Regions from separate parts of the Burkholderia sp. BCC1977 genome, predicted to be linked through region 2. Evidence: riboswitches for the same ligand, from Rfam matches in the RefSeq annotation. Region 2 holds a riboswitch; the other holds the start of a gene.
The links. A riboswitch is a leader RNA that binds a small molecule or an ion and turns the genes downstream of it on or off. The one in region 2 is predicted to bind cobalamin.
Positions count from the first base shown of each region.

Region 1: it holds a riboswitch for cobalamin, as region 2 does, so the genes downstream of both, U5771_RS11265 (TonB-dependent receptor domain-containing protein) here and cobA (uroporphyrinogen-III C-methyltransferase) in region 2, are expected to answer to the same signal.

Region 1 covers NZ_CAJPGQ010000010.1:71,944-86,850, reverse strand. The annotation lists gene U5771_RS11295 (DUF1326 domain-containing protein) at 1-36, shown strand, start outside; gene U5771_RS11290 (DUF2182 domain-containing protein) at 33-824, shown strand; gene U5771_RS11285 (copper-binding protein) at 864-1,217, shown strand; gene U5771_RS11280 (VOC family protein) at 1,253-1,663, opposite strand; gene U5771_RS11275 (Lrp/AsnC family transcriptional regulator) at 1,727-2,188, opposite strand; gene U5771_RS11270 (LysE/ArgO family amino acid transporter) at 2,303-2,941, shown strand; gene U5771_RS11265 (TonB-dependent receptor domain-containing protein) at 3,060-4,988, opposite strand; cobalamin riboswitch at 5,301-5,494, opposite strand; gene U5771_RS11260 (helix-turn-helix domain-containing protein) at 5,603-6,646, opposite strand; gene U5771_RS11255 (hypothetical protein) at 6,816-7,160, shown strand; gene U5771_RS11250 (Dabb family protein) at 7,150-7,782, shown strand; gene U5771_RS11245 (NADP-dependent oxidoreductase) at 7,839-8,831, shown strand; gene U5771_RS11240 (SDR family NAD(P)-dependent oxidoreductase) at 8,875-9,750, shown strand; gene U5771_RS11235 (SDR family NAD(P)-dependent oxidoreductase) at 9,752-10,576, shown strand; gene U5771_RS11230 (hypothetical protein) at 10,631-10,879, opposite strand; gene U5771_RS11225 (threo-3-hydroxy-L-aspartate ammonia-lyase) at 11,010-11,984, opposite strand; gene U5771_RS11220 (transcriptional regulator) at 12,042-12,680, opposite strand; gene U5771_RS11215 (YbaK/prolyl-tRNA synthetase associated domain-containing protein) at 12,677-13,198, opposite strand; gene U5771_RS11210 (isocitrate lyase) at 13,609-14,907, shown strand, end outside.
Region 2 covers NZ_CAJPGQ010000009.1:55,626-70,532, forward strand. The annotation lists gene U5771_RS10340 (low molecular weight protein tyrosine phosphatase family protein) at 3-329, opposite strand; gene U5771_RS10345 (DUF1993 domain-containing protein) at 366-938, opposite strand; gene U5771_RS10350 (YaiI/YqxD family protein) at 1,058-1,510, opposite strand; gene U5771_RS10355 (vWA domain-containing protein) at 1,585-2,193, opposite strand; gene U5771_RS10360 (ATP-binding protein) at 2,262-3,347, opposite strand; gene cobN (cobaltochelatase subunit CobN) at 3,344-7,156, opposite strand; gene cobW (cobalamin biosynthesis protein CobW) at 7,163-8,260, opposite strand; gene U5771_RS10375 (HoxN/HupN/NixA family nickel/cobalt transporter) at 8,286-9,344, opposite strand; cobalamin riboswitch at 9,531-9,794, opposite strand; cobalamin riboswitch at 9,920-10,155, shown strand; gene cobA (uroporphyrinogen-III C-methyltransferase) at 10,325-11,074, shown strand; gene U5771_RS10385 (cobalamin biosynthesis protein) at 11,071-11,448, shown strand; gene cobO (cob(I)yrinic acid a,c-diamide adenosyltransferase) at 11,483-12,085, shown strand; gene U5771_RS10395 (cobyrinate a,c-diamide synthase) at 12,089-13,405, shown strand; gene bamE (outer membrane protein assembly factor BamE domain-containing protein) at 13,445-13,984, opposite strand; gene U5771_RS10405 (M20 aminoacylase family protein) at 14,326-14,907, opposite strand, start outside.

The DNA of each region.
Region 1 (14,907 bases), on a different contig from region 2:
AACCACGGGCTGATCCGGCATCGCGTCGCGGCATGATCACCGTCGACGAGTTGCTCGGGCGCGAGCGCGTCGTCACGCTGTTCGGCATGGTCGCGCTCGTCGGCGCGTGCTGGGCCTACCTGTGGACGGGGGCCGGCACCGGCATGTCGGCGCTGGACATGACGGCGGTCGCGCTGTTCCCGCATCGGCTGGCCGACGACATGGGCGTCATGGCGCCGTCGCTGGCGACCGTGATCCTGATGTGGTGGGTGATGATGATCGCGATGATGACGCCCGGCGCGGCGCCGCTCGTGCTGCTGTATCGGCGCGTGCTGCGGCATCGCGAGCAGGACCGTGCCGGGTCGGCATTCACGTCGATGAGCCTGCTGGCCGGCTATCTGGCCGCATGGTTCGCGTTCTCGGTCGGCGCGGCCGTGCTGCAGATGCTGCTGCAACCTGCCGGCCTGATCTCCGGGATGATGCTGTGGTCGAAGAGCGCCGTGCTGTCCGCGATCGTCCTCGCGCTGGCCGGCGTCTATCAATTCTCGCCGCTGAAACGGGCGTGTCTGCGGCAATGCCGGTCGCCGGTCCGCTTTCTCTCGACGTACTGGCGCCCGGGAGTCACGGGCAGTTTCCTGCTCGGCGTCCGGCACGGCGCGTATTGCGTGGGCTGTTGCTGGCTGCTGATGACGCTGCTGTTCGTCGGCGGCGTGATGAACGTCGTGTGGATCGTCGCGTTGTCGCTGTTCGTGCTGATCGAAAAGGTGCTGCCGGGCGGCGAGCGCATCGGCCGCGCGCTGGGTGTCGTGCTGATCGCGTGGGCGGTCGCGACGTTGCTGGTGTAACGCGCGCATGGGTCATCGGCTACACCCGGGAGACGTTCGATGAAGCGCCGGTGCATCACCATCGCCATCGCCGCACTCGGCGCGATGGCCGTCGTTGCGACGCCGGTGCGCGCGGCCGGCGGCATGTCCGACATGAACATGGGCGACATGAAGATGTCGGCGCCGGATGCGGCGCTGACCGAAGCGGAAGTCAAGCAGATCGATGCAGAGCACGGGATGGTGACGCTGAAGCACGGCGCGCTCGAGAACGTCGGGATGGCGCCGATGACGATGGCGTTCAAGGCCGGCGACGCGGCGATGATCGCGTCGCTGCACGTGGGCGACAAGGTCAAGGTTCGGGTCGAGCGCGTGAACGGTGCGCTGACGATCGTGACGCTCGTGCAACGCCGGTAACGGCCGCGCAAGCGACCGCTGTCCGGTCGCCAGTGCTAACCCGGCCCATCACCGGAATCGCGGTCGGTTTCCGCGAAATTCAACTCGACGCCGTTGCCGGCCGGGTCGGTCAAAAACAGCTGGAGCTGCCTCGTGAGCGGCACGTACGTGCGCGAGTACCGGACCTGCGCGTCGGCCAGACGCCGCTCCATGTCGGCGGCGTTCTCGCATGAAAACGCCACATGGTCGAACGTATTGACGACGTGCGCCGGCCGCACGTCGCCGGGCCGCGCTTCCGACAGATGGAGGATCGCCTGTGCCCCCGCGTAGAGCCAGTAGCCGCTGCTCTGGAACGGCGGCCGATAGCCCGGTTCGAGGCCCACGACGTCCACGTAGAAATCGCGCAGCGTATCGAGCATCGCCCGATCCGCGCGCAGGTTGTAATGATTGAGTCCGATCACTGACATGGCAGGTTGTCCGGTTCGTGCAAGGTGCGCATGGCACAGCATCGCGCAGCGCGGGGCATCCTGTCACCCCCGAACGCCCTTGAGCGCCGCGGCCGGACGAGCGAGCCCGCGCGCCGGCAGCGGCGTCGACATCACGATCGACGTGCGCGTTTCGCCATACAGGTTGATGCGCTCGATCAGTTGCTCGAGGTGCGCCATGCTGACGGCGACGAACCGCATCACGTAGGAATCCGCCCCGGTCACGTGATGGCACTCGACCACTTCGGGAATCGTCTCCAGCAGCTTCAGGAATTTCGCTTTCGCGGGCTGCGGCACCGTGATGCCGATCAGCGCGCTCACCGGGTAGCCGGCCGCGGCCGGATTGACCCGCGCCGTATAGCCGTCGATCACGCCGGCCGATTCGAGGCGCTTCACGCGTTCCGTGACCGCCGGCACCGACAGGTGAACCTGGCGCGCCAGCTCCGTGTAGCTGATGCGGCCGTTGGCCTGCAGCAGCGCGAGTACCTTCCAGTCGAGTTCGTCCATTGCGGCGGAGTTTTTAAGGTGAAGCGCTCATTTTTCCTTAAAAACCGCCTTCAGCGGCGACCGGACTTTCCCTACGATGCGAATCATGTCATTGCATGTCGCAAGGAGCCGGCCATGCTGTTCATCAAGTCCGTCGTGATGGGATTGTCGATCGCGGTGCCGGTCGGCCCGATCGGCATGCTCTGCATCCAGCGCAGCCTGAGCCGCGGCTTTCACGCGGGGTTCGCGACGGGCATCGGCGCCGCGTGCGCCGATGCGATCTACGGGCTGCTCGGCGCGCTGGGCGTCGCCGGCATCGTGACCGCGTTCCCGGTGCTGACCGTCGCGCTGAAAATCGGCGGCGGCGTGTTCCTCGTGTGGCTGGCCGCGTCCATCGTGCGGCAGGCGCCGGCCGCGTCGGCCACGGTGCGCGACGTGCCGCGCACGACCGTGCTGCGCGATTTTCTGACGACCTTCGGCCTCACGCTGTCGAACCCGATGACGATCCTGTCGTTTGTCGGGATCTTCGCGGCGCTCGGCCCGCTGGCGGGCACGCATGAAGGCGCGATGGGGCCGACCGTGGCGCTGATGGTCGCCGGCGTGTTCGTGGGTTCCGCGACGTGGTGGCTGTGCCTGAGCAGCGCGACCGCCGCGTTGCGCACGAAGATGTCGCTGACGTTCATGCACGGGCTGTCGCGCGTATCGGCCGTCGTGATCGCGGGGTTCGGCGCGATCCAGTTGATCGCGGGCGTGCGGGGCGTCGCAGGGGCCTGACGCGTATCGCGGTGCGAGCGAACGCGCCCGCGCGCTCGCGGCCGGCGACATCCGGTACCCGCGCACCCGTTCGCATCGACACCCGCGAACATGGGCGCCGATGCACCGGCCACCCCGCTCAGAACGTATAGCTGACCTTGCCGAACGCGGTGCGGCCGAGCGTGTTGTAGCCGTATGCGGTCATGTACTGGCGGTCGAACAGGTTCGACAGCGTCGCCGACACCGTCAGGTGCGCATTGATCCTGTACGACGCGCGCAGGTTCACGCTCAGGTACGACGGCAGGTACGTCGTGTTGGCCGGGTCGTCGAACGTCGTGCCGCCGTAGCTCAGCGTCGCGCCCGTGCTCAGTGCGTGCAGATGGAATTCGTCCCACGTGTGGTCGACGTTCACGCTGACGGTCTGGCGCGGCCGGCGGTTGAGCCAGCTGTCGTTGGTCTCGTCCTGCGGATTCAGGATCCCGATCGCGACGCTCACCGGCGTCGAGGGGCCGATCGTGCCCTTGTACGACAGGTCGATGCCGCGGATATGCGCACGGCCGATGTTCATCGGCGAGAACGTCGCGGGGTTGTACGCGATCAGGTTGTTGACGCGCGTGTCGTAGATCGCGGCGCTGAACGTGCCGTACGCGGTGTTCGCGTCGAGCGCGGCCTCGACCGAATCGCTGCGTTCCGGATTCAGGTTCGGGTTGCCGTAACCGGGGTAGTACAGGTCGTTGAACGACGGCAGGCGGAACGCGTTGCCGTACGACACGCGCGCCGTATAGACCGGCGTGATCGCCCACGACAGCGCCGCGTTGCCGGTGTTCACGGCCTTCCCGGCGATGATCTCGTGACGGCCCGCGACGAACAGCGTCACGCTGCCGAGCGTCGCCGACTGATGCAGCGAGAACGCGGAATCGTTGCGCGTCGGCACGCCGTCCGGCACGTCGACCGGCAGGAACGCCTGTTCGCGCGTGAAGTCGTACGCGACCTTCGTCTCGCCCGACAGCGGCAGGCCGAACAGGTGGAAGCCGTGCTCTTGATGGGTCAGCGACGTCGACGAGCTGATGCGCTGCGAGTTGATCTGGTCGGTCGGAATCGTCGGGTCGCTCGCGTACAGGAACTGACGATCGTTCGCATAACCGAACGACTGGTCGAACTGCGTGTCGGGCGTGAGATCGAGATGGAACGCGATGCCCGTGGTCAGCTGATGATCGAGCTCGCGGTTCGCAAAGCCGGCGTTGTCATAGGACAGGTCGGAGCGGTGGTACAGCGCGAACGTCGAGATCGACCAGTTGTCGCGCGCATAGCCGAGGCGCGCGTCGAGATCCTGCGCGTGATACGGATTGCGGCCGTCTTCGTGGCCGTACGCGAACGGCCGCGTCGCGTCGATGCCGGCCGTGTTGTAGTCGTGCAGGCCGAGCGTGTAGGTGAGGCCGCCGAGCGCGGCCAGCGGCCCGGTCGACGGCACGGTGCCCGACGTGCGCAGTTGCGTGTCGAAGGTCTTGTTCGAGCCGCCGCCGAACGACACGGTGGTCTGGTTCGGCTGGCCGGCGGCGCGGCGCGTGAACAGCTGCACGACGCCGCCCATCGCGTTCGCGCCGAACGACGCGGCAGCCGGCCCCGAAATCACCTCGACGCGCTCGAACGCGTCGGTCGGCAGGTCGGCCCACGGCGCGATGCCGGTGGTCGGCGAGCCGATCCGGATGCCGTCGATGAACACCGCGACCTGGCTGGCCGACGAGCCGCGGATGCTGACCGACGCGGACGAGCCCGGGCCGCCGTTCTGCGAGACGGTCACGCCCGGCAGCGTCGCGAGCGCCTGCGTGATGCTCGGGTCGCTCGGCGACAGCCGGTCGAGATCGGCGCGCGTGAGCACCTGCGTCGTTGCATAGCGCTGGTCGAACGACTCGGGCAGGTGCCGCGTGTCGGTCACGCTGATCGTCGGGAGGTCGGCGCCGTCGGCGGGTTGGGGCGGCTGCGCGGGCGCCGTGTCGCCGGCGGCGTGGGCGATCGGGGAGAGCAGCGCCGTGGTGGCGGACGTGGCGAGAAGGTGGCGAAGATTCATGGGGCAGCGAGCGTGATGGTGTTGCAGGTACGGCGAGCGTAAGCGGGTGGCGGTGCGTACCGCCTGGTTAGGGTGGGTCTATCGCGAGGCCGGGCGGCGTGGGCGGTAGTCGCGCGGGGCGGACGACACGGCACGGCACACGCGTGCGGACACGCCGCGCGGATTGGCCGCGCAACGGCACGACGCTTCCGGCGTGGAAGCGGAGGCGGAAAGATCGGACATCTGAAGGGTCCTGAGGTCGGGCCGTCCATGCAACGGGGCGACCGCCAAAGACGGTGCTGGCGCATCGGGACACCCCGCCCGGTGCGGCTGCTTGGACCTCGGGTCGATGGCAGGTCTCCTGGCTCGCGGGTCGCTATTCGCACCGGCCTTCCCGGTTTCCCAGTGGCGTGGGGTGGTGCGGATTCGCCGCTCACAGTTGCGGGGGCAGCCGCAGATTCGAGGCGCTGCCTCTCCTGCGTTCCCTTTTGATCCCGTCTCCGGGAACCATCAGCGCGCAAGCGTAATGGCGAGCGCGCCGGCGCGTCAATTATCGAAGCGCGAAGGGATGCGAAAAAACGTCAGTGTTCGCCGCATGCTTTCCGAAACCTTTCTGGTGAAGCATTCGAACCGCTTTACGTCTGATGAAACGGGCCGTTGGCAGCACGGCAATCGCGCCGGAACCGGCTCGGCGCAATGCCCGTCCATCGCACGAACGCCCGCCTGAACGCTTCCTCGCCGGCGAACCCGAGATGCGTGGCAATCCGGGCGACCGGCCAGTCCGATTCGCGCAGGCAGCGCCGTGCGACCTCCGCGAGGCACTGCTCGCGCAACGCGTGATAGCCGCTGCCTTCGGCGGCCAGCCGCCGCCGCAACGTGGCCTCGCTGACGCCGAGCCATGCCGCGAGCTCGGCGAGCGGGGGCAGCGCCTGCTCGCGCGCGAGCGCCGCGTCGAGAAAGCCGCGCACCTGCTGCGCCCATGACACGACGGCCGGCGCCGCATCGATCAGACGAAACGGAAAATCGACGAGAAACGCGGCCAGCTCGCCCGGCTGGCGGATCACGCGGGCATCGAGCCGCGCCGCATCGAACCCGAAGCCATAGGTCTTGCGGCCGACGTCGACCGGCGCGTTGAATAGCCCGAGCAGCGGCATCGCGTCGTCGCGGCGCGGATGGCCGAGCCACACTTCGTCCGGCCGCAGCGGCTGCCCGATCAGCCAGCCGAACAACTGCAGATAGCAGAACAGCCCCGTCAGGTCGACGAGGCACGCGGCCGGGCTGCGCGTGCGGCGCAGCGAATCCATCCGGAACGTCGCGCGTCCGTCGCGTACCGCGAGCGACAGCGCGCCGGCGCGCGGCGTCAGCATTTCGCAGAACTCGGCGGCGCAACGGATCGCGTCGGCGAGCGTCGCGCAACTGAGCAGGCAGCGGCACATCAGGTCGACTTCCTGCTTGCGCATCGGCGGATGGCCGTTGCCGCGCGCGACCTGCGCCTCGAGCCGTTCGATCGCGTCGCGGTACAGCGCGACGAAGCCGCCGGGTGTCGTGGCCGCAGCGGCAACGGCGGGCGTCGCGGGCCGTTCCGCCGGCGGTGCGCCGCTGCGCGTCAGTTCGTCGAGCAGGCGGGCGCCGAGGCCCGGCAGCACGCGGCCGCGTGCCGGCAATGCGCGCTGTTTCATGTGTCTCCCGATTTGATCGTCACGACAGGGGCCGGTGAGCGGGCCGGTAGGGGTTCGCCGGCCGTCGCCACGCAAGAATGCTATCCACGCCGGCCGCTTCCGGCCTCGCCGGAACGGCGTAGGCGGCCGGCAGTGCATTCCGCCACGAACCACCCGAGACGACCCGCGAATGATCCAGATCGTAGACGAAATCACCCTCGCGCCCGAGCGCATTCCCGACGTGCTGGCGCTGCTGCGCGACCGCTATTTGCCGGGCCATGCGGCGCGCGGACTGACGGCGGCCGGCCGCTGGGTGTCTCCGCCCGTCGCGGTCCCGGGGCAGCCGAGCACGCTGTGGCTGACGTGGCAGGTCGCCGATGCGCCGTCGTACTACCGGATGCGCGCGCTGACCGACGGCGACGTGGTCGCGTTCTGGATGGCCGTCGACGCGCTGTGCGACGCCCGCCGCCGCCACGTGATGACGGACCCGGATCGGCCGATGCCTGCACTGACGGAGGCCGACCATGCGGCATGACACGGCGCAGGTATGTGTGTCGACGACCGACGATGCGGGCGCGATCGAGCGTGCCTTGCACGACGCCGCGCAGGCGCTGCCCGGCGCGACCCGCGTGGCGCTCGCGCGCAATCACGAAGGGGGCTGGGGCGCGGGCGATTACACGCTCGACGTGCTGCGCGACGAACGGGCGACCGGTCACGCGCCGGACTTCACCGCGCTGGCCCACGTGCCGGGCGTCGTGCGGATCGACGGTGCCGCATGCCGTGCGATCGGCGGCGGCCTGCGCGAACCGGCGCTGCGCGACGGCATATGGCGCACGCTGATGCTGCGCGTGCGGCCGGGGGCCGACGAAGCACAGGTGCTCGACCTCGAGCGCGAGCTGCTGCGGATGCCGGCATTCATGCCCGGCATCCGCAACTGGCGGCTGAGCCGGATCGTGACGCCGGGCGCGTGGACCCACGTCTGGCAACAGGAATTCGCGCACGTCGGCGATCTGCTCGGTGAATACCTGCTGCATCCGTATCACTGGGGCTGGGTCGACCGCCGCTTCGACGCCGAAAGCCCCGACTGGACGGTCGATGCGATCTCGCACGCGTTCTGTCCGCTCGCATCGAGCCTGCTGGCCGACACGGCGGCGTGACGCGCGGCGCGCAACCGACCCGCCGCCATTCAAACGACAACCCTGGAGACACCCTCATGCGAGCCTTGCTGATCGACCGCGTCGGTCATTCCGATGCGCTGCGACTGGCTGACGTTCCCGCCCCGCAGCCGGGCCCCGGCGACGTGCTGATCCGCGTTGCATACGCGGGCGTCAATCCCGCCGACTGGAAATGCCGCGAAGGCTATCTCGGCGCGTTCATGCAGATCAGGTTTCCGTTCGTGATTGGCTTCGACGCGGCCGGCGTGGTCGAAGCGGTCGGTGACGGCGTCGAAGGGTTCGCGCCGGGGATGCGCGTGTTCGCGCAGACCGACGTCGGCGCGGGGCGCTGGGGCGCGTATGCGGAATACGTCGCGGTGCGGCACGACTCGGTCGTGCGGTTGCCCGACACGGTCGGCTTCGCGGAAGCGGCCGCCACGCCGACGCCCGCGCTGGCCGCGTGGGCCGGCCTGTTCGACGACGGCGGGCTGCGTGCGGGGCAAACGGTGCTCGTGCACGGCGGTGCGGGCGCGGTCGGCACGTTCGCGATCCAGCTCGCCGCGCAGGCGGGCGCGCGCGTCGCGGCCACCTGCTCGGCGCGCAACCGCGCGAGCGTCGAAGCGCTCGGCGCGGCGGCGAGCATCGACTATCGCGCACCGGACATCGCGGCGGCCGTACGGGCATGGGCGCCCGCCGGCGTCGATCTCGTGCTCGATGCGGTCGGCGGCGACACGCTGCCCGCCGCACTCGACCTGCTGGCACCGGGCGGCACGCTCGTGAACATCATGACGCTCGCGGCCGGCGATGCGGAGCGGCTGGCCGCGACGGGCGCTGAAGCTGCACGGCGCGGCCTGCGCACCGCGATGACGTACAGCCGGATGCCGAGCGGCGCCACGCTCGCTGCGATCGCCGAACGGCTCGGCCGGCGCGCGCTGCGCGTGCCGCGCTTCGACAGTTTCCCGCTCGAACAGGCGGCGCGCGCACTCGACCTCGTTCAAACGGGCGACGCGAAAACCAAGTTCGTGCTGCACGTTGCGGATATCGCGGGCTGACGCCGAACGGTCCGCATCCAACATCACCTTCACCGGAGACATCATGACCGACACCCGAACCGCGACGCTCGCGGGCAAATGCGCGCTCGTGACCGGCGCGAGCCGCGGCATCGGCCGCGCGATCGCGCAGCGCCTGGCAGCCGAGGGCGCGACCGTCGTCGTGACGGCGCGCAGCCTCACGCAATCGGCGACGACCGCCGGCACGCTCGCCGAAACGGTCGCGCTGATCGAACAGGCCGGCGGCCGCGCGCTCGCGCTCGCGGCCGACCTGTCGAACCCGGCCGAGCGCGACGCGCTCGTCGCTCGCGCGGCCCAGGCGGCCGGCGGCCTCGACATCCTCGTGAACAACGCGGGCGTGGCCGACTACGCATGCGTCGACGCGATGCCGATGGCGATGTTCGACACGACGATCGAGCACTATCTGCGCATTCCGTTCGCGCTGGCCCAGGCGGCGATTCCGCTGATGCGCGCGCGCGGCGCCGGCTGGATCGTGAACGTCGGCTCGGTCACCGCGCTCGCGCCGCTGCGGCCGTTCGACGAGTTCTCGCGCGCGGGCGGCGCGACCGTCTACGCGGCGGTCAAGGCCGCGCTGTCGCGCTTTACGCAAGGGCTCGCGGCCGAACTCGAAGCGGACGGCATCGCGGTGAACCTGGTCGCGCCGAGCACCGCGATCCGCACGCCGGGCGCGGCCCGCTATATCCCCGAAGGCTATCCGACCGAGGACGTCGCGTATCTGGCGGAAACCGCGCTCGCGCTGTGCAGCCGGCCGGCAAGCGAGCGCACGGGCCTCGTCACGCACAGCCTGCATTTCCCGCTGTCGCAGGGGCTCGCGGTGCACGCGCTCGACGGCCGCACGCCGTTGCCGCCGCCCGTGATTCCCGCGTATGCGCATCCCCACATCGACCCGACAGGACGTTGACATGACGCATTCGATTCGCTTCGACGGCGGTACCGCCGTGATCACCGGCGCGGCCAGCGGCATCGGCAGCGGGCTCGCGCGCCATGCCGCGGCACTCGGCATGCGCGTGGTGCTGGCCGACCTCGACCCGGCGACGCTCGACGCGTTCGCCGCGACGCTCGACACCGACGTGCTGTGCGTGCCGACCGACGTCAGCCGCCCGGAAGCCGTCGACGCGCTGGCCGACGCCGCATGGCAGCGCTTCGGCGGCGTCGACCTGCTGTTCAACAACGCGGGCGTGATGGCGACCGGCTTCAGCTGGGAAATCACGCCTGAACGGTTCGAGCGCAGTTTCGCGATCAACGTGCACGGCGTGATGAACGGGATCCGCAGCTTCGTGCCGCGGATGCTCGAGCGCAACCTGCCGGCGCGCATCGTCAATACCGCGTCGGTCGGCGGGTTCCTGCCGAGCCCGTTGATGTCGCCTTACTCGGCGACGAAATTCGCGGTGGTCGCGCTGACGGAATCGCTGTACGGCGAACTGAAGATGCTCGGCGCGCCGGTCGGCGTGTCGCTGCTCGCGCCGGGCCCGGTGCGGACGGGCATCTTCAACGACCCGTTCGGCGCCGCGCACGACCGGCCCGAGGTGCAGGGCTTCGTCGATACGATGCGCGCGATGCTGAACGCGCACGGGCTCACGCCCGACGCATTCGCCGCGCGGGTGTTCGACGGCATTCGCGACGGACGCTACTGGCTGATACCGCAGCCGGAGACGATCGACGGCGCGCTGCAGCGGCGCACCGCGGACATCCTCGCCGGGCGCGATCCGTCGCTGCCGTCGTTGTGATGCCGTGATGCCGTGATGCGGGCCGGCCGACCGACGCGGCCGGCTCACTCGGCATTACATATGCGTGCCGGAGTGGGTGCGGCCGCTCGGGTCGCCGCCGCGATCGGGCGGCGTATTGTTCTGATCGATCTTCGCGAGCACGAAGCCGGCATGCGGCAGCGCGGCGGGCGAACGGTGGGGGGCCTGCGCGACCGGGTCGTGCGGCGACGTGGCGGGAAAACCGGATGACGTCACGCCCGGTTGAGCGAACGCCGGGAGGGATGCTGCCGCGAGGGCGGCGGCGACGATCGCGTGCGTGTTCATGGTGACTCCTTCTTCACGACTGGCTGCGGGACAACGTAATCAGTCTAGGGCGCGAAACTTAACGCGACGTGAAGGAGCGGCGGCACGCGGATGACAGGATGTTCATGCGGTCATCCGCGTGCCGCGACGGTCATGCCGATGCGGCGACCAGCGTGCAGAAGTTCTCGAGATCGACGTTGCCGCCGCTGATCACGATGCCGACGCGCTTGCCGTTCAGTTCGTCCTTCATCCGGCGCGCGGCCGCGAATGACAGGCAGCCGGTCGGCTCGACGACAATCTTCATACGGGTCGCGAAGAATCGCATGCAGTCGACCAGCTCGGCGTCCGTCGCGGTCAGGATGTCGTCGACGTCGCGCCGCAGGATCGGGAACGTCAGGTTGCCGAGGTGCTGCGTCTGCGCGCCGTCGGCGATCGTGCGCGGCGTGTCGATATGGACGATCGACCCGGACCGGAACGATTGCTGGCCGTCGTTGCCGGCTTCCGGCTCGACGCCGTACAGCTTCGCGTGCGGCGACAGCGCGCGTGTCGCGAGCGCCGTGCCCGACAGCAGGCCGCCGCCGCCGAGCGGCGTGAACACCGCGTCGAGCGGCCCGACTTCGTCGATCAGTTCCTTCGCCGCCGTGCCCTGGCCCGCGATCACGTCCACGTGGTCGTACGGCGGAACCAGCGTGAGCCCGTGCTTTTCCGCGAGTTCGCGGCCGATCTGCTCGCGGTCCTCGGTATAGCGGTCGTAGGTCACGACGTTGCCGCCGTAGCCGCGCGTCGCGGCCATCTTCGCGGCCGGCGCGTCCTGCGGCATCACGATCGTCGCCGGGATGCCGAGGATGCGCGCCGACAGCGCGATCGCCTGCGCATGGTTGCCGGACGAGAACGCGACGACGCCGTGGCGGCGCTGCGTCGCGTCGAAGCGCGACAGCGCGTTGAACGCGCCGCGGAACTTGAACGCGCCCATGCGCTGCAGGTTTTCGCACTTGAAGAACACCTGCGCGCCGAGCGCTTCGTCGATCGTCCGCGACGTCATCACGGGCGTGCGGTGCGCGTGGCCGTCGAGCCGTGCCGCGGCGGCCGCGACGTCGTCGTAGGTGGGGAGGGTCGGAGTGTTCATGAGTCGCTCGTCGGAAGAGTCATTCAACAGGTAAGCGGGGCGCGCCACGGGCACGCCTCATTTCGCATCGTTGTATACGGTGGCGCGCGACACGCCGAGGTGCTGCGCCACGATTTCCATCGCGCGGCGCACCTCGAGGAAGCCGTCCGCCTTCAGCGTCTGCATCAGCTCGCGGCGCTGGTCGGTCTTCAGCTCGCGCGGCGTGGTCGCGAGGCGCGTCGCGAACGCATCGATGCGTTGCCGGATCGCGTCCGCGCCGGCCGGGTCGAGCGTTTCGGCGACCGGCGCGCCTTCGGTGCTGCAGAAGTGGTTCAGCATCCCCTGGAAACCGCGGAACAGCGTGACGTCCGCGTTCAGGCACAGCGCGGCGACATAGCGGCCGCTCGAATCCTTGATGCCGATCGACGTGCTTTTCGCGGTGCGGCCGTCGGCGAAGCGGTTCGCGTAGTTCGCGAGCACCTGCGGGAAGTCGTCGTCCTCGATGCGGGCGAGCCCGAGTTCGGTCGCCGGATCGCCGATCGCACGGCCCGACAGGTTGTTGTGGATCGCGAGGATCGCATGCTCCGGTGTGCGCAGGTCGTGCACGACAACCTCGGTGAACGGCGCGAACATCGCACCGAGCCCTTCGGCGATGCGCAGCACCTGCTCGATCAGCGACGCCTGTTCCTGCTGCGGCCTGGGGCGGGGCGTGGTCATGCGTCGGCCTGCAGCGCGGGCGCGTCGGTCGTTTCCGGTCGCGTGATGTCGGCCAGCAGCGGGCGGGCGATCCGCACGTAGTCGGACGCGTCGAGCACGACCGAGCGGTCGAGGCGGCCCGCGTTGAACGCGATTTCGTCGTTGAGTTCGATCAGCGCAGGGTCGACGACGAGCGTCACGTTCGCGTCGAACACGAACGGCGGCACGGCGCCCATCACGCAGCGCGTGACCGTGGCGGCGAGTTCGGGCGGCGCGAGCGTCGCCTTGCGGCGGCCGACCGCGTCGGCGACCTTGCGGAAATCGATCTTCAGGTGGCCGGGGATCACTGCGAGCGCGGTGGCGTCGCCGCCGTCCTTGAACGTGCAGAGCATCGCCTTCGCACCCTGTTCGGGACGCGTGCCGCGAAGCGCGGCGATCAGGTCGGATTTGCCTTCGGCCGGGTGATCCAGCACGCGGAACCGCGCGCCGGAGGTGTTCAGCAGCGCGCACAGCGCGTCGAAAACGGGGTAGTCGCTCATGGGTTCCGGGCAGGGGGCGCGCAGCGCGGTGCGCGGGGACAGCGCCTGTCGATTCGCCGTCGATGGATTGTCCAAGTATAGACGTTTTGTCATAAGCATGGCAAAAGCCGGAAGCATGGATCGCCGTGCCTGTCCTCCCACCAACTGCCGAAAGGGCGTTTCATATCGCAAAATGCGCGTCGAATTCCTGCCGCGTCGCCTTCCCGCCGCTTGAAAACCTTTTTTGCATCGCAAAACGGGCTGCTTATCTCATTGAAAAACAAGAGAAATTTCTATCTTATGTCTTATATAAGAGTGGGTCGACGACGCGTCGCGCGGCGTTACTATTGAGTCCATGCAGTTCGCTTCGTCACACGGAGCGGGCACGCTGAACCCTTTACTCAAATGCGCTTCGTTCCCAGGAGATTGACATGTCCCAATATCAAGACGACATCAAGGCAGTGGCTGGCTTGAAGGAAAACCACGGCAGCGCGTGGAATGCCATCAGCCCCGAGTATGCGGCCCGCATGCGTGCCCAGAACAAGTTCAAGACGGGCCTGGACATCGCGAAGTACACCGCGAAGATCATGCGCGCCGACATGGCCGCGTACGATGCCGATCCGGCCAAGTACACGCAGTCGCTGGGTTGCTGGCACGGCTTCATCGGCCAGCAGAAGATGATCTCCATCAAGAAGCACTTCAACAGCACCGAACGCCGTTACCTGTACCTGTCGGGCTGGATGGTCGCCGCGCTGCGCTCGGAGTTCGGCCCGCTGCCGGACCAGTCGATGCACGAGAAGACCTCGGTCAGCGCGCTGATCCGCGAGCTGTACACGTTCCTGCGCCAGGCCGACGCCCGTGAGCTCGGCGGCCTGTTCCGCGAGCTGGATGCCGCCAGGGACGCCGCTGCCAAGGCCGCGATCCAGGACAAGATCGACAACCACGTGACGCACGTCGTGCCGATCATCGCCGACATCGACGCCGGTTTCGGCAACGCGGAAGCGACCTACCTGCTGGCCAAGCAGTTCATCGAAGCGGGCGCGTGCTGCATCCAGATCGAGAACCAGGTGTCCGACGAGAAGCAGTGCGGCCACCAGGACGGCAAGGTCACCGTGCCGCACGAGGACTTCCTCGCGAAGATCCGCGCGATCCGCTACGCGTTCCTGGAACTGGGCGTGGACGACGGCATCATCGTCGCCCGTACCGACTCGCTCGGCGCCGGCCTGACCAAGCAGATCGCCGTGACGAACACGCCGGGCGACCTGGGCGACCAGTACAACGCGTTCCTCGACTGCGAGGAACTGTCGGCCGACCAGCTGGGCAACGGTGACGTCATCATCAAGCGCGACGGCAAGCTGCTGCGTCCGAAGCGCCTGCCGAGCAACCTGTTCCAGTTCCGCGCCGGCACGGGCGAGGCACGTTGCGTGCTCGATTGCATCACGTCGCTGCAGAACGGCGCCGACCTGCTGTGGATCGAAACCGAAAAGCCGCACATCGCGCAGATCGGCGGCATGGTCGGCGAAATCCGCAAGGTCATCCCGAACGCGAAGCTGGTGTACAACAACAGCCCGTCGTTCAACTGGACGCTCAACTTCCGTCAGCAGGCGTACGACGCGATGAAGGCAGCGGGCAAGGACGTGTCGGCATACGACCGTGCGCAACTGATGAGCGTCGAGTACGACGAGACGGAACTGGCCAGGCTCGCCGACGAGAAGATCCGCACGTTCCAG
Region 2 (14,907 bases):
GCTCACGCGCGCAGCAACGGCCCGGCCTTGCGCTCGAGCAGCGCGACCAGTTCGGGCTGCATGTACGCGTAGCGGTCGGGAATGTCGAGACAGACGACCTTCTTGTGCTTCAACTGGGCGCCGAACCGGGCGCCCAGCTTCGCCTTGTGCGCGCGTTCCATCACGAACACGATCTCGGCCCATTCGAGCTGTGCCGCGGATAAACGCGTGTCCGCGTCGGGCGCGAGGCCCGCGGAGTCGGTCTCGACGCCCGGCCATGCGGCAAACACCGCCTCGGCCGTCGGGCTGCGCAGCCGGTTGCGGCTGCAGATGAACAGGGCCCGCGTCACGCCGGTGCGCCGCGGCCGGATCGTTGGCGCATCCGCTCAACCCTGCGGAATCGTGCCGGGCCGCACGTAGGCCAGCATGTGCGACACGTAGTCGGCCTTGCCGAGCTCGACGCCGTGATGGCGCAGGATCGCGTATGCGGCGATCGCGTGGAAGTAGAACTGCGGCAGCGCCCAGTCGCGCACGTACTGCTCGCCCGTCATGTCGAACGCGATACCGTTCGGCAGCTCGAGGGCGACCGGCAGCGCGGCGCCGCCGTCGAGTGCGTCGGGCGCGAGTTCGCCGAGGAACGCGATCGTGCCGGCGAGGATGCCCTGCGCGTCGCTCAGCGTGCCGGGCTGCGCATCGGCATGCCAGCCGGCTTCCCGCAACGCCAGCAACGCGTCCGGCAGCGGTTCGCCGCGCAGCCGGTAGACGGGTTCCATGGCCTGGAAGCACGAAAACCGCACCTGCGCGGCGAGCGGATACATGTCGGGCGCGAGCTTCAGCGTCAGCACCGCGTCGGGCGCGCCGCCCTCGGCCTGCCGGTGCGCCGCGGCCTTGTCGAGCCACGCGGATTGCGCGCGCAGCATCTGGGTCAAGGTCGGAACGAGAAGTTGAGTCGGTGACATCCATGCCCTCCGATGGGTCGTTCGTGCCACGATGACAATTCGGGGCGGAATCTCCATTCTGCCGTAGCCGACGATTCGACGCGAACCCGGCGACGTATCACGCGACCGACGCCCGTGCGTCAGGGCTTGCCGTGGCGTGCCAGGAAGCGGTCGAGCTGCGACGCGAACGCCTTGCCGTCGCGTGCGCTGAACGGGGGCGGCCCGCCCGTATCGATGCCCGCGCTGCGCAGCTGATCCATCATCGCGCGCGTCGACAGGCGTTCCTCGATGTTCTCGCGGCTGAACCAGTTGCCGCGCGGGTCGAGCGCATGCGCGCCCTTGTCGAGGACGGCGGCGGCCAGCGGGATGTCGGCCGTGATCACGAGATCGCCGGCTTCCACGAGCTCGACGATCCGCGCATCGGCCACGTCGAAGCCGGCCGGCACCTGCAGCGCCTTGATGAACGGCGACGGCGGCGTGCGCAGGAACTGGTTCGCGACCAGCGTCACGCAGATCTCGGCCCGACGCGCGGCGCGAAACAGCATGTCCTTGATGACGGCGGGACACGCGTCGGCATCGACGAGTACTTGCATGGCAGGCATTCCGGTGAGGAGAAACGGCGATCATAGCGCAGCGCCGGCGATCGCCCGCGCGGCCGGGCCTCCGGTCAGCCGGCCGGCCCGGGGCACAGTGACGCTGCCGTCGTCCATTGCGCGTCCCACGCATCGGCGAGCCGCCGGCCCTGCCCGATCCGCACGGCTGCGTCGTCGAAGTCGACGAACACGACGTGATCGGCGGCCGGCGGTTTCGGCGGCGTTTCGCGCGTGCGCCCGTCGGACAGCACCCACAGCCAGCGCTGCTTGTCCGGCGCACGCCGTGCATCGCGCGCGAGCAGGTGCGCGGCGGCCGCGATGCCGTCCGCGAGCGGCGTGCCGCCGCCGCCGTCCACTGGTTCGAGCCAGCGCGCATTCCACCAGCGCGGCACGGCCGGGCCGAAGCGCCGCGCGGCACCGTTGCCGCCGAAGCAGATCAGCGCGGTTTCCACGCGGTCGCGCGCGGCCTGGTCGAAGTACGCGACGATCAACCCTTTCGCGCGCGCGAGCCGTTCGTGCGACAGCATCGACGCCGAACAGTCGAGCACGAAGCAATGGAGTGCGCGCGGTGTGCCGGCCTGTTTGTGAAAACGCAGGTGGTCGGCATGCAGGGGGCCGCCGCGCTTCGCGGCGAGCGTCGCCGGCCACGCAACGGCCGTGCCGGCACGTACCGTACCCGGCACGCGCGCGGCAGCGCCTGGCTGCCATCGAGGACCGCGAACGGCGTTCGCGGCGGCGTCGGCTCGATGGCTCAGCGTTTTTTTAGCGGTAGCGGCACCACGCTTTTCACGTCGCGCAGTCCGGTCGGCTCGGGCGGCAGGTAGCCCCAGTCGCCTTGCGATGCCGTCGCATCGTTTCGTGCCGCGCCCGGTCGATCGTCGGGCTGCCGGCGCGTGTCCGGAGGCGAACGGCCGTCGCGGTCGCCGCCCTCTCCATTCGACTGCGTCGCGCCCGACGACGGCGGCGTTGCCGCCTGACGCCGATGCCGCAGCACCGCGTCGGCCACGCGTTCGACGTGCGACACCGTCACCGCGTCGGCCTGTTCCAGCGCCGCGAGCGCGCGCGCGGCGCGCAGCATCACGAGGTCGGCGCGCAGGCCGTCGACGGCCGCGTCGATGCACAGCGCGCTGACGCGTGCGTGAACCGCATCGTCGAAATCCAGCGTCGACAGCCGTGCCCGCGCCGCGTGAATCCGGTCGCCGAGCGCGTGCTGCGCGGCCGCATGACGTGCGCGGAACGCGTCCGGATCGAGATCGAACGCGAGGCGCGCCTTCACGATCTGCTCGCGCTGCGCGGCGTCGAAGCAGTTCTCGAGCTCGACCATCAGCCCGAAACGGTCGAGCAGTTGCGGGCGCAGTTCGCCTTCCTCGGGATTCATCGTGCCGACCAGCACGAAGCGCGCGTCGTGCGCGTGCGACACGCCATCGCGTTCGACCACGTTCACGCCGCTCGCGGCGACGTCGAGCAGCGTATCGACGAGCCCGTCGGCGAGCAGGTTCACCTCGTCGACGTACAGCACGCCGCGATGCGCGCGCGCGAGCAGGCCCGGCCGGAAGCGCACGCCGTTTTCGGCGAGCGCATGCGCGAGATCGAGCGTGCCCGTGACCTGCTCGTCGCTCGCCGACAGCGGCAGCGTGACGAATGCCCCTTCAGGCAGCAGTTCGGCGAGCGCGCGCGCGGCGGTCGACTTCGCGGTGCCGCGCGGCCCGCTGACGAGCACGCCGCCGAGCGACGGGTCGATCGCCGCGAGCAGCAGCGCCTGCTGCAGCGGTTGCTGCGCGACCAGCGCCGCGAACGGGAACACCGCGCGCGCGCGATGCGTCGTCGGATCGGTCATCGCCGCCCCCCTTCCTGAAGTTGTTCGCTGTCGAGCCAGACCGCTTCGATCCGCTCGCGATAGTCGCCCGGCTGCTGCCACAGCCCGCGCTGCATCGCTTCGACGAAGCGTTCGCAGATGCCGTGCAGCGCCTTCGGGTTGTGGCGTTCGAGGAACGCGCGCGTGGCGTCGTCGAACAGGTACGCGTCGGCGACGAGCGCGTACTGGTGGTCCGACAGCACGCGCGCGGTCGCGTCATAGCCGTACAGGTAGTCGACGGTCGCGGCCATTTCGGCCGCGCCCTTGTAACCGTGGCGCTTCACGCCGTCGAGCCATTTCGGATTGACGACGCGCGAGCGGATCACGCGCGCGATTTCCTCGCGCAGCGTGCGCATCTTCGGCGCGGCCGGGTTCGCATGGTCGCCGTGGTAGATGCTCGGCTGTTGCCCGGACAGGTGCCGCACGGCCGCCGTCATCCCGCCCTGGAACTGGTAGTAGTCGTTCGAATCGAGGAGGTCGTGCTCGCGGCTGTCCTGGTTCTGCACGACGACGTCGATCGTCGCGAGCCGCTCGCCGAACACGTCGGGCGCGGCGTCGCCCGCGCTGTTCTGCGCGTACGCGTGGCCGCCCCACTGGCGGTACGCATCGGCGAGATCGGCGTCGGTCTGCCAGCGGCGCTGGTCGATCAGGTCCTGCAGGCCCGCGCCGTAGCTGCCCGGCCGCGCGCCGAACACGCGCCAGCCGGCACGGCGCCGCGCTTCGTCCGGCGCCACGCCCTGCGCGATCCATGTCGCGCGTTCGCGTTCGATGCGCGCGCGGATCGGGTTCAGGGCCTCGGGCTCGTCGAGCGCGGCCACGGCCTGCACGGCCGCGTCGAACAGGTGCATCAGGTTCGGGAACGCGTCGCGGAAGAACCCCGACACGCGCAGCGTCACGTCGATGCGCGGCCGGTCGAAGATCTCGATCGGCAGGATCTCGAAGTCGGTCACGCGATGGCTGCCGTGCGCCCATTTCGGCCGCACGCCGATGAGCGCGAATGCCTGCGCGATATCGTCGCCGCCGGTGCGCATCGTGGCCGTCCCCCAGACCGACAGCCCGATCGCGCGCGGATAGTCGCCGTGATCCTGCAGATGGCGTTCGATCAGCTGCTGCGCGGATTTCAGCCCGAGCGACCACGCGGCCTGCGTCGGCACCGCGCGCGTATCGACCGAATAGAAGTTGCGGCCCGTCGGCAGCACGTCGGGCCGGCCGCGCGACGGCGAGCCGCTCGGCCCCGGCGGTACGAAGCGGCCGTCGAGCCCGCGCAACAATTGGCGCATTTCCTCGCCGCCGCACGCGTCGAGTGCGGGCAGCAGTGTCGAACGCGCGCGTTCGATGACCGCGAGCGTGTGCGGCCAGTCGCCGGGCGGCGTCGTGTCGATGCCGGACGTGCCGGACCTGTCGGTCGTACACAAGCCGTCGAGCCACTGCTGCGCGAGCCGTTCGAGCCGCTCGCGCGTGTCGCCCGCATGGCGCCACGGCGACGCGTCGAGCGCTTCCAGCACGGCCGGCCGCGGGCCTGCCCACGGCGCGGCCCAGTCGGCCGCGAGCGGATCGAAATCGTCGCCGAGCGCGAGATCGCGCGCGAGCGCGCCGATCAGCCCCGCGCGTTCGCCCTTGCCGTCGCCGACCGGAAAACGCGCGAGCGCGAGCAGCGTGTCGCGCCGCTGACGATCGGCCGGCGATGCGCCGAACACGTGCAGTCCGTCGCGAATCTGCGCTTCCTTCAATTCGCACAGCCACGCGTCGACGCGCGTGAGCAGCGCATCTTCGGCGCCTGCATCGCGCGGCGGCGACACGCTCAGTTCGTCGTGCAGATGGTGTTCGGCGATCGTCGCGAGGATCGTCTTGCGCAGCAGCTTCGCGCGCCGCGCATCGACCATCAACGCTTCGTAATATTCGTCGACCTGCCGTTCGAGATCCTGCAGCGGGCCGTAGTTTTCCGCGCGCGTGAGCGGCGGCATCAGGTGATCGACGATCACCGCCTGCGCGCGGCGCTTCGCCTGGCTACCCTCGCCCGGATCGTTGACGATGAACGGATACAGGTGCGGCAGCGGCCCGAGCGTCAGGTCGGGCCAGCACGCGTCGGACAGCGCGACGCTCTTGCCCGGCAGCCATTCGAGGTTGCCGTGCTTGCCGAGGTGGATGACCGCGTCGATGCCGAACGCATCGCGCAGCCAGAAATAGAACGCGAGGTACGCGTGCGGCGGCACGAGGTCCGCATCGTGGTAGCTCGCATAGTCGTTCTCGCCGCGCGAACGCGACGGCTGGATGCCGACGAACACGTTGCCCGCGCGCCAGCCGGCGATCGTGAAGCGCCCCTGCCGCACTGTCGGGTCCGCGTCGGGCGGGCCCCAGCGTGCGTTCAGCGCGTCGCGCACGGCGGCCGGCAGCCGCGCGAAATGCGCGACGTAATCGGCCAGCGCGAAGCTCTGGAACGCGGGGCGCAATGCGCGCACGGCCGGATCGTTGGTCACGCCTTCGGTGAGCCGCGCGATCAGCGCGTCGCCGTCGGCCGGCAGCTCGGCCACGGCATAGCCCGCATCGCGCAGCGCCGCGAGCACGCGCAGTGCGGACGCCGGCGTATCGAGCCCGACGCCGTTGCCGATCCGCCCTTCGCTTTGCGGATAGTTCGCGAGGATCAGCGCGATGCGCTTGTCGGCAGGGTCGAGCGTGCGCAGCCGGCACCAGCCGCGCGCGAGCGCCGCGACGAACGCGATCCGTTCGGCGTCCGGCTGATAGCGCACCACGTCGACTTCGGTGTGCGGACAACGATACGCCAGCCCCTTGAAGCTCACCGCGCGCGTGACGATGCGCCCGTCGACTTCGGGCAATGCGATGTGCATCGCGATGTCGCGCGCGTGCAGCCCCTGGTTGTCGGCCACCCACGCGTCGCGGTTGCCGCCGGACAGGATCACCTGCAGCACCGGTGCGTCGCCGGCGAGCACGTCGGGCTCGGGGCTGTCGATCGCGCCGGCCGCGAAGGCCGTGGTGTTCAGCACGAGCGCGACGCCGTGCGTGTCGCACAGCTGCGTGATGACCTCGCGGCTCACCGCATCCTTCAGCGACGTGACCGCGATCGGCAGCGGGTTGAGCCCTTCGCGCACGAGCGCATCGGCCAGCGCGTCGAACACGGCGGTGTTCGCGGCCTGCCAGTGCGCACGATAGAACAGGATCGCGACGACCGGCGCGCCGGGCGTCCAGCGCGCGCGCCAGTCGTCGACGCTCGCCGGGTCGCGCGCCGGGTGATACAGCGCGGCGGCCGGCAGCGGGCGCGGCAGCTCGGGTTCGTCGCCGACACCGAGCGTATGGAACGCGATGCTGCGCAGCAACGCTTCGGCGTTGTGCATCCCGCCTTCGCGCAGGTAGCGCCACCACAGCCGGCACAGGTCGGGCACGACCGTGCTCTTCGCGACGAGGTTCGGGTCTTCCTGCAGGTCGCCCGAGAACATCGCGAGCCGTTGCCCGCGCTTCGACGCGAGCGACACGGCCTGTTCGATCCCGTACGGCCAGTACGCCTCGCCGCCGAGATGATCGATCACGACCGTCTTCGCGTGACGCAGCACGTCGTCGACATAGAAATCGACCGACGCCGGCTGTCGCAGGAACGTGACGTTCGCGAGCCGCACGCTCGGAAAGCCGGCCGGCAGCTTCGGCACGACGCTGGCGAGCAGCGACAGCGTCGTGTCGGCCGAGCTCAGGATCACGATGTCGGCCGGCTGCTGGTCGATCCGGATGACGCCCTGGGTATCGTCGACGAACCCGCCCGGCGTGGTGCGCAGCAGATGCATCGTGCGTTACGCCTGTTGCGGCTCGGCCGCGCACGCGGCGTCGAACGCGCGCTGCAGCGCGGCCGCGTCGAGCTCCTCGCCGATCAGCACGAAGCGGCTCGCACGCGTTTCGCCGTCCTGCCAGCGACGATCGAAATAGCTGTCGAAGCGGCGGCCGACACCCTGGATCACGAGCCGCATCGGCGCATCGGGCAGCGCCGCGAAGCCTTTCGCGCGGTAGATCGTGTGCGTCTCGACCACGCGCTGCAGCGCCGCGATCGTCGCCTCGCGCGAGCCCGCGTCGCCCGACACCACCACCGAATCGAAATCGTCGTGATGGTGGTCGTGATCGCCGTCGTCGGCCGAGCCGTGATGGTCGTGCCGCAGGTGGATCGTTTCCTCCGATGCCGATGCGAGGCCGAGCAGCATCGCGAGGTCGAGCTCGCCGCGCGTCGCGCGCACGATCTTCACCTGCGGCGGGATTTCCTCGCGGATCGCGGCTTCGACGTCGGCGAACTGCGCGTCGGCGACGAGGTCGGCCTTGTTCACGATCACGAGATCGGCGGACGACAGCTGGTCGGCGAACAGTTCGTGCAGCGGCGACTCGTGGTCGAGGTTCGGATCGGCGCGGCGCTGCGCGTCGACGGCCTGCGGGTTCTCGGCGAACTGGCCGCTCGCGGCGGCCGGCCCGTCGACGACGGTCACGACCGCGTCGACCGTGAAGCTGTTGCGGATCGTCGGCCAGTTGAAGGCCTGCACGAGCGGCTTCGGCAGCGCGAGGCCCGACGTCTCGATCAGCACGTGATCGATGTCGGCGCGGCGCTCGACGAGCGCTTCCATCACCGGATAGAACTCCTCCTGCACGGTGCAGCACAGGCAGCCGTTCGCGAGTTCGTACAGCTGGCCCGACGCTTCGCCCTGCGCGCCCTCGGCGCCCTCTGCATCCTCGCAGCCGATGCCGCAGCCCTTGAGGATTTCGCCGTCGATGCCGAGCTCGCCGAATTCGTTGACGATCACCGCGATGCGGCGGCCTCCGGCGTGCTGCAGGATGTGACGCATCAGCGTGGTCTTGCCGCTGCCGAGAAAGCCCGTGACGATCGTGACGGGAAGCTTGCGTAGGGTCATGGTGGGTCCTGTGTCGAAAAGGGAGTCAAGCCGAGAGCGTCACGTCGATCTCGTCGTAGCGTTTGATGCGGTAGATCGCGGCCGACACGATCCAGCACGCGAGGAACAGGCCGATCACGACGTAGCCGAGCATCCCGAAATGCGATGCGACCATCGTCGAGAAATTCCACACCGGGCCGTGCAGCGAGAGTTTATCCGCGAGCAGCGCGAGCACCTCGATGCCGCCGATCAGCGCGGCAACCAGCACCGACACGAACGTGATCGTCATGTTGTAGTAGATCTTGCGGATCGGCCGCACGTACGCCCAGCGGTACGCGCCCATCATCAGGATGCCGTCGGTCGTGTCGACGAGCGTCATGCCGGCGGTGAACAGCACCGGCAGCACCATCACCGACCAGAACGACAGGCCGCCCTGCACCTGCGTGGCCGAAATGCCGAACAGCGCGATTTCGGTCGCGGTATCGAAGCCGAAGCCGAACAGGAAGCCGACCGGATACAGGTGCCAGCTGCGCGACACGAGGCGGAACAAAGGCCGGAACAGGCGGGCCAGCACGCCGCGCTGGTTCATCAGCATGTCGAGGTCGGCGTCGACGATCGGCTCGCCGCGGCGGGCTGCGCGAAAGGTCCGGTAGACGGAGATCAGGATCAGCAGGTTCGCGGCCGCGAGCACCAGCAGGAAGAACGCGGACACGCTCGTGCTGATCACGCCGCCCCAGGTCTTCATGCTCTCGAAGCGCGCGAGCGATGCCGCGGTCAGCGCGACCGCCACGGACATCACGATCACCACCGTCGAATGGCCGAGCGAGAAGAACAGGCCCGCGCCGAGCGGGCTGCGGCCCTCCTGCATCAGCTTGCGCGTGACGTTGTCGATCGCGGCGATATGGTCGGCGTCGACCGCGTGGCGCAGCCCGAACACGTAGGCGAGCAGCGCGGTACCCAGCAGCACGGGCTGGTCGCGGAACGCGACGAAGGCCCAGATCCACGCGCCGACGTTGAAGGCGGCGAGCAATGAATAGATCGCGACGATTTTGCCGCGCAGCCCGGACGGGCTGTCGTTGAACAGGCGGAAGAACGAGCCGAGCATGATGCTCCCTTGCGAACGGTCGACATGGTGAATGCCAACACGGCCGTCGTCGGCCCGGCGCGCGGCGCTGGCCGTGCTTCGCCCCCGGCCCGCGCGCGCAGCGGCTGACGGATCGGCGGAGGAAGCGGGCAACGCTCGGGCGTCCGGCGAACTGCGGCCGTGGACGATGCGCCGCCTCCCCGCGGCGCTGAACCCCAACGTTTCGGCCGGTATCCGGGCTGACGAACACGCCGCTTCGCCTTCCCGGATGCACGGCATCCAGTGGCGGTCGTCCGCATGCGGCAGGCATGCGGCGAAGCGGCGCTGCATCGCGCTGGGCGCGACGCGTTCGCTTACCGTTGCGGGGGCAGCACAGGTTGGCTCGACTGCGGCGCAGGCAGGCTCCCTGTTTCCCGTTTAACTGCGCGCGCCGGAGGAGCGCGCGCGAGCACCAAAACGCGTGCGAGTGTAGGCGGCGGTGCGGGGAGCGTCAAGGCGGAACGGGCCGGCGCGGTGCGTTCGGCCCGGCCGGGGCACCGCGCCGGGGGCGCCTGCGGCGCCCGCACGGCGGGTTCGCGCGGGCCGACCGCTGTGCTATCGTATGCGCCGCGTTCGGTGCTCGCATGCGCATTCCGCGCACGCAGTTAAACGGGAAACAGGAGGCGGAAGTCCGCCCGGCCTGTGCTGTCCCCGCAACGGTACGCCGCCCGCGCGCCGCGGTTCCCCCGCACGCGCCCAGGCCGCCCGCGATGCCACTGCCCTTCAGCGGGCGGGAAGGCTGCGGCCTGGCAAGCGGCCAGCCCGGATACCGGCCGACGCAAGGGGCGAGCCCGCTGCTCGCCGAACGCCCGATCCGCGGGGGACGGATGGGGTGCGCTTTCCGCCCGCGCTCGCGCGGGCTTCGCCCGATCCGTCATGCCTTGCCTGTCCGCCGGCCGTCGATGTGCCGCTCGCTTGCCCCTTCCCACTGCTACGACACGGTGTGCGCCGTGCCGCGTCCGATGAGCCGCGCCTGGCTCGTCGGCGCCGGCCCCGGCGACGCCGATCTGCTGACGCTGAAGGCCGTGCGCGCGATCGCCGCGGCCGACGTGCTGCTCGTCGACGATCTCGTGAACCCCGACGTATTGCGCCATGCGCGCGCCGACGCGCGCATCGAGCACGTCGGCAAGCGCGGCGGCCATGCGTCGACGCCGCAGGAAACCATCGTCGCCGCGATGCTCGCGCACCTGCGCGCGGGCCGCAGCGTCGCACGGCTCAAGGGCGGCGATCCGTTCGTGTTCGGCCGCGGCGGCGAGGAGCTGCTCGCGCTCGGCGCGGCCGGTTTCCCGGTCGAGGTCGTGAACGGCATCACGGCCGGTATCGCAGCCCCGGCCGCGCTCGGCATTCCGGTCACGCATCGCGGCGACGCGCAGGGCGTGATCTTCGTCACGGGCCACGGCGCGGGCGCCGACGAACCCGACTGGCGCGCGCTGGCCGCGACCCGGATGACGGTCGTGATCTACATGGGCATACGCCGGCTCGACGCGATCGTGGCCGCGCTGCGCGACGGCGGCGTGCCCGGCGACATGCCGTGCGCGGCGATCGAGAACGCGACGCGCGACGGGCAGCGGCACGTGCTCGCGACGCTCGACACCGTCGTCGAACGCGTGGGCGCGACCGGTATCGGTTCGCCCGCGATCGTCGTGATCGGCCGCGTCGCGGCGCTCGCCGACGATCCGGCGATGCGCGCCGCGCTCGGCGGCCGCGCATGATGCGCGTCGCGCTCGGCGTCGGGTTCCGCGCGGGCGTGACGGCCGCGCAACTCGATGCCGCGATCCGCGCGGCGCTGGCGCACTACCCGGACGCCGAGCCGGCCGTCGTCGCGACGCTCGCCGACAAGGCGCGTGCCCGTTCGCTGCGCACGCTGTGCGCACGCCGCGGCTGGCCGCTCGTCGCGTTCGACGCGGCGCGGCTCGCGCAGTGCGCCGAACCGGCATTGAGCGCCCCGTCGGCTGCCGCGCTCGCGCGTTTCGGCGTCGCGGGCGTGGCCGAACCGTGCGCGCGACTGGCGGCGCCGCATGGCCGGCTGCTCGGCCCCAAATCCATCCGGGACGGCGTGACGGTCGCGCTCGCCGGCCCGCTCTGAACCCTTTGTTTCGCTTTCGACAGGACGATTCCCGATGAAGACCGATGCCGAATCCCATCAGCGGATGACCGAACGCCGCCGCGCCGGCCATGAAAAGAAGCAGGCTGCCGCCACCCAGGAAAAGGGCCTGCTGATCGTCAACACCGGCAACGGCAAAGGCAAGAGCACGGCCGCGTTCGGCATGGCCGTGCGCGTGCTCGGCCATGGCATGCGGCTCGGCGTCGTGCAGTTCATCAAGGGCGCGCTGCATACGTCCGAGCGCGACTTCCTCGGCGCGGTCGCCGAATGCGACTTCGTGACGATGGGCGACGGCTATACGTGGAACACGCAGAACCGCGACGCCGACATCGCGACCGCGCGCAAGGGCTGGGACGAGGCGCGCCGGATGATCGAAAGCGGCGAGTACCGGATGGTGATCCTCGACGAGCTGAACACCGTGCTGAAGTACGAATACCTGCCGCTCGACGAAGTGCTCGCGACGCTCGTCGCGCGCCCGGAATCGGTGCACGTCGTCGTCACCGGGCGGCATGCGCCCGATGCGCTGATCGATGCGGCCGACCTCGTCACCGAAATGCGGCTCGTCAAGCATCCGTACAAGGAGCAAGGCGTGAAGGCGCAGCGCGGCGTGGAGTTCTGACCGATGCCGGCCTGCCCCGCGCTGTTCGTCAGCGCGCCCGCGTCCGGCCAGGGCAAGACGTCGGTGACGGCCGGCCTCGCGCGGCTGCACCGGCGGCTCGGCCGGCGCGTGCGCGTGTTCAAGACCGGGCCGGATTTTCTCGATCCGATGCTGCTCGAACGCGCGAGCGGCGCGCCCGTGCATGCGCTCGACCTCGGGATGGTCGGGGAAGCCGGTTGCCGCGCACTGCTCGCCGATGCGGCGCGCGATGCTGACCTGATCCTGATCGAAGGCGTGATGGGGTTGTTCGACGGCACGCCGAGCAGCGCCGATCTCGCGGCCGCGTTCGGCGTGCCGGTCGTCGCGGTGATTTCCGCGAAGGCGATGGCGCAGACGTTCGCGGCGATCGCGTTCGGGCTCGCGCGGTTCCGGCCCGAGGTGCCGTTTCACGGCGTGCTGGCGAACCGCGTCGGGTCGCCGCGACACGCGGCGCTGCTGCGGCAGGCGCTGCCGGACGACTTGCGCTGGCTCGGGCACGTGCCGGCCGATGCGGGCATCGCGCTGCCGGAACGCCATCTCGGCCTGCACCAGCCGGCCGACATCGACGATCTCGATGCGCGGCTCGAGCGTGCGGCCGACGTGCTCGCGCAGACGGCGCTCGCCGAATTGCCGCCGGCCGTTGCGTTCGCCGAACCGGACGTCGGCGCCCCGCTGCCGCGCGCACTCGCCGGCAAGCGGATCGCGATCGCGCGCGATGCGGCGTTCTCGTTCATCTATCCGGCCAATCTCGCGCTGCTCGATGCGCTTGGCGCGCAGCTGCGGTTCTTTTCGCCGCTTGCCGACCAACCCGTGCCCGACGCTTGCGATGCGCTGTTCCTGCCGGGCGGCTATCCGGAGCTGCATGCGGCGACGCTCGCGGCGAATGCCGTGACCGCGCGGACGATTCGCGCGCACGCGGCGGCCGGCCGGCCGATCGTCGCGGAGTGCGGAGGGATGGTGTATCTGTGCGAATCGCTGACCGACGTGGATGGCGCGGCGACGCCGATGCTCGGGCTGCTGCCGGGCCATGCGACGATGCAGCGCCGGTTCGCCGCGCTCGGGATGCAGCAGCTGGATACGCGCACCGGGCCGATGCGCGGCCATACGTTCCATTATTCGCGGCTCGATACGCCGCTGGCGCCGGTCGCGAACGCCGCGCGCCCGGGCGGCGAAGCGGGAGTCAAAGCGGGCGACGGCGAAGCTGTCTATCGCGACGGGACGATCGTCGCGACCTACATGCACATGTACTGGCCGTCGAATCCGCCGGCGGCGGCGGCGCTGTTCAGCGGCGCGGCGTGGTGACGCGCGGCGACCGAGTGACGCGGCGGGGCAAGCCCGCCGTCACGGCTTCTCCCGTCCGGGCGCTTCCGATCTGGAGGTCCGGATCACGGTCCCGTCCGGCGAAAAATGCGCATTGAACATCGCGTCGCCCGATACGCCGCCTTCGGCCCAGTGCCAGCTCCAGACTTCTTCGTGGCTCAACGCGTATTGCGAGACCGACGTCGGCTTGCCGAGCAGTTGCCGCACGTCGTCCTTCGTCATCCCCGGCACGACCTTCGCGATGTTTTCCGCACTCAGCGCCTGCGTGATCGACATGAGCCTGCCGTCCGGCCCGAAGTCGAGCATGTACGTGCTCGTCCCGAACGGGCCGCGCGGATACTCGTACCGCTGCGAGCCGTCTTCGTTCTGCCTGACCATCTCGGGCTTGCCCGCCTGGCGCAGCACGTCCTCGGTCGTCGAGACGCCCGGCTGGAGATTGCCGAACGCCATCGGATCGGGCTTGATCGCGTTGACCGCGTCAGCCACCTTCTGATCGTCGCATCCGGTCAGGAGGAAGCCGAACGCGCAGGCCGTCAGCGCGATGAGGAGAGGTTTTCGCATGTCGTGGGGGCGGTATCGATTGAGCGGGGCCGGCGCGTAGGGCCAAACGACGCAGTGCGGGCCCGGGTGTGAGCGGTCGAGCGACGCGTGCCCGGCCGTGCAGGCCGGAAAACGCCGTTCGTTCGGCGAGCCGCGCGGCCGAATGCGCGTTGCTGCCGGCGGCCGGAGCGGATCGCGCCGTGCGGGCCGTCCGCTCGTGCCGACGACTGCTCCGACGCGAACTGGAGCGTAGCACGCGTCCTGGCGGCGCCATGTCAAGGACCGTCAAATCCATCCCGCCGGGATGCCGATGGGCCGATGGGCCGATGGGCGATGCGGGCGCCGCGCGCGGGCCGCAACCGTCACACCAGGAACGTTTCCGCCAGCTTGACCCAGTACGACGCGCCGGTCGGCAGTGCCGCGTCGTTGAAGTCGTAACCGGGGTTGTGCACCATGCAGCCGCCCTCCCCGTCGCCGTTGCCGATGATCAGGTAGCAGCCCGGCCGCTTCTCGAGCAGGAACGCGAAATCCTCGCTGCCGGTAAGCGGCACCATCCCGTCGATCAGGTTCGCGTCGCCGACCCACTCGCGCGCGACGCCGCGTGCGAACGCGGTCATCTCGGCGTCGTTGACGAGCACCGGGTAGCGGCGCTGGTAGTCGATCGTCGCGGTCGCGCCGAACACGGCCGCCTGCGCATGAACGACTTCCTTGATGCGCGTCTCGAGCAGGTCGCGCACCTCGGGCTTCAGCGCGCGCACGGACAGGCGCATCTGCGCGCGGTCGGGAATCACGTTCGGCGCCTCGCCCGCGTGGATCGCGCCGACCGTGACGATCGCCATGTCGAGCGGCGACACGTTGCGCGACACGATCGTCTGCAGTGCGATGACGATCTGCGCGCACACGACGACCGGGTCGATCGCCTTGTGCGGCACCGCGCCGTGGCC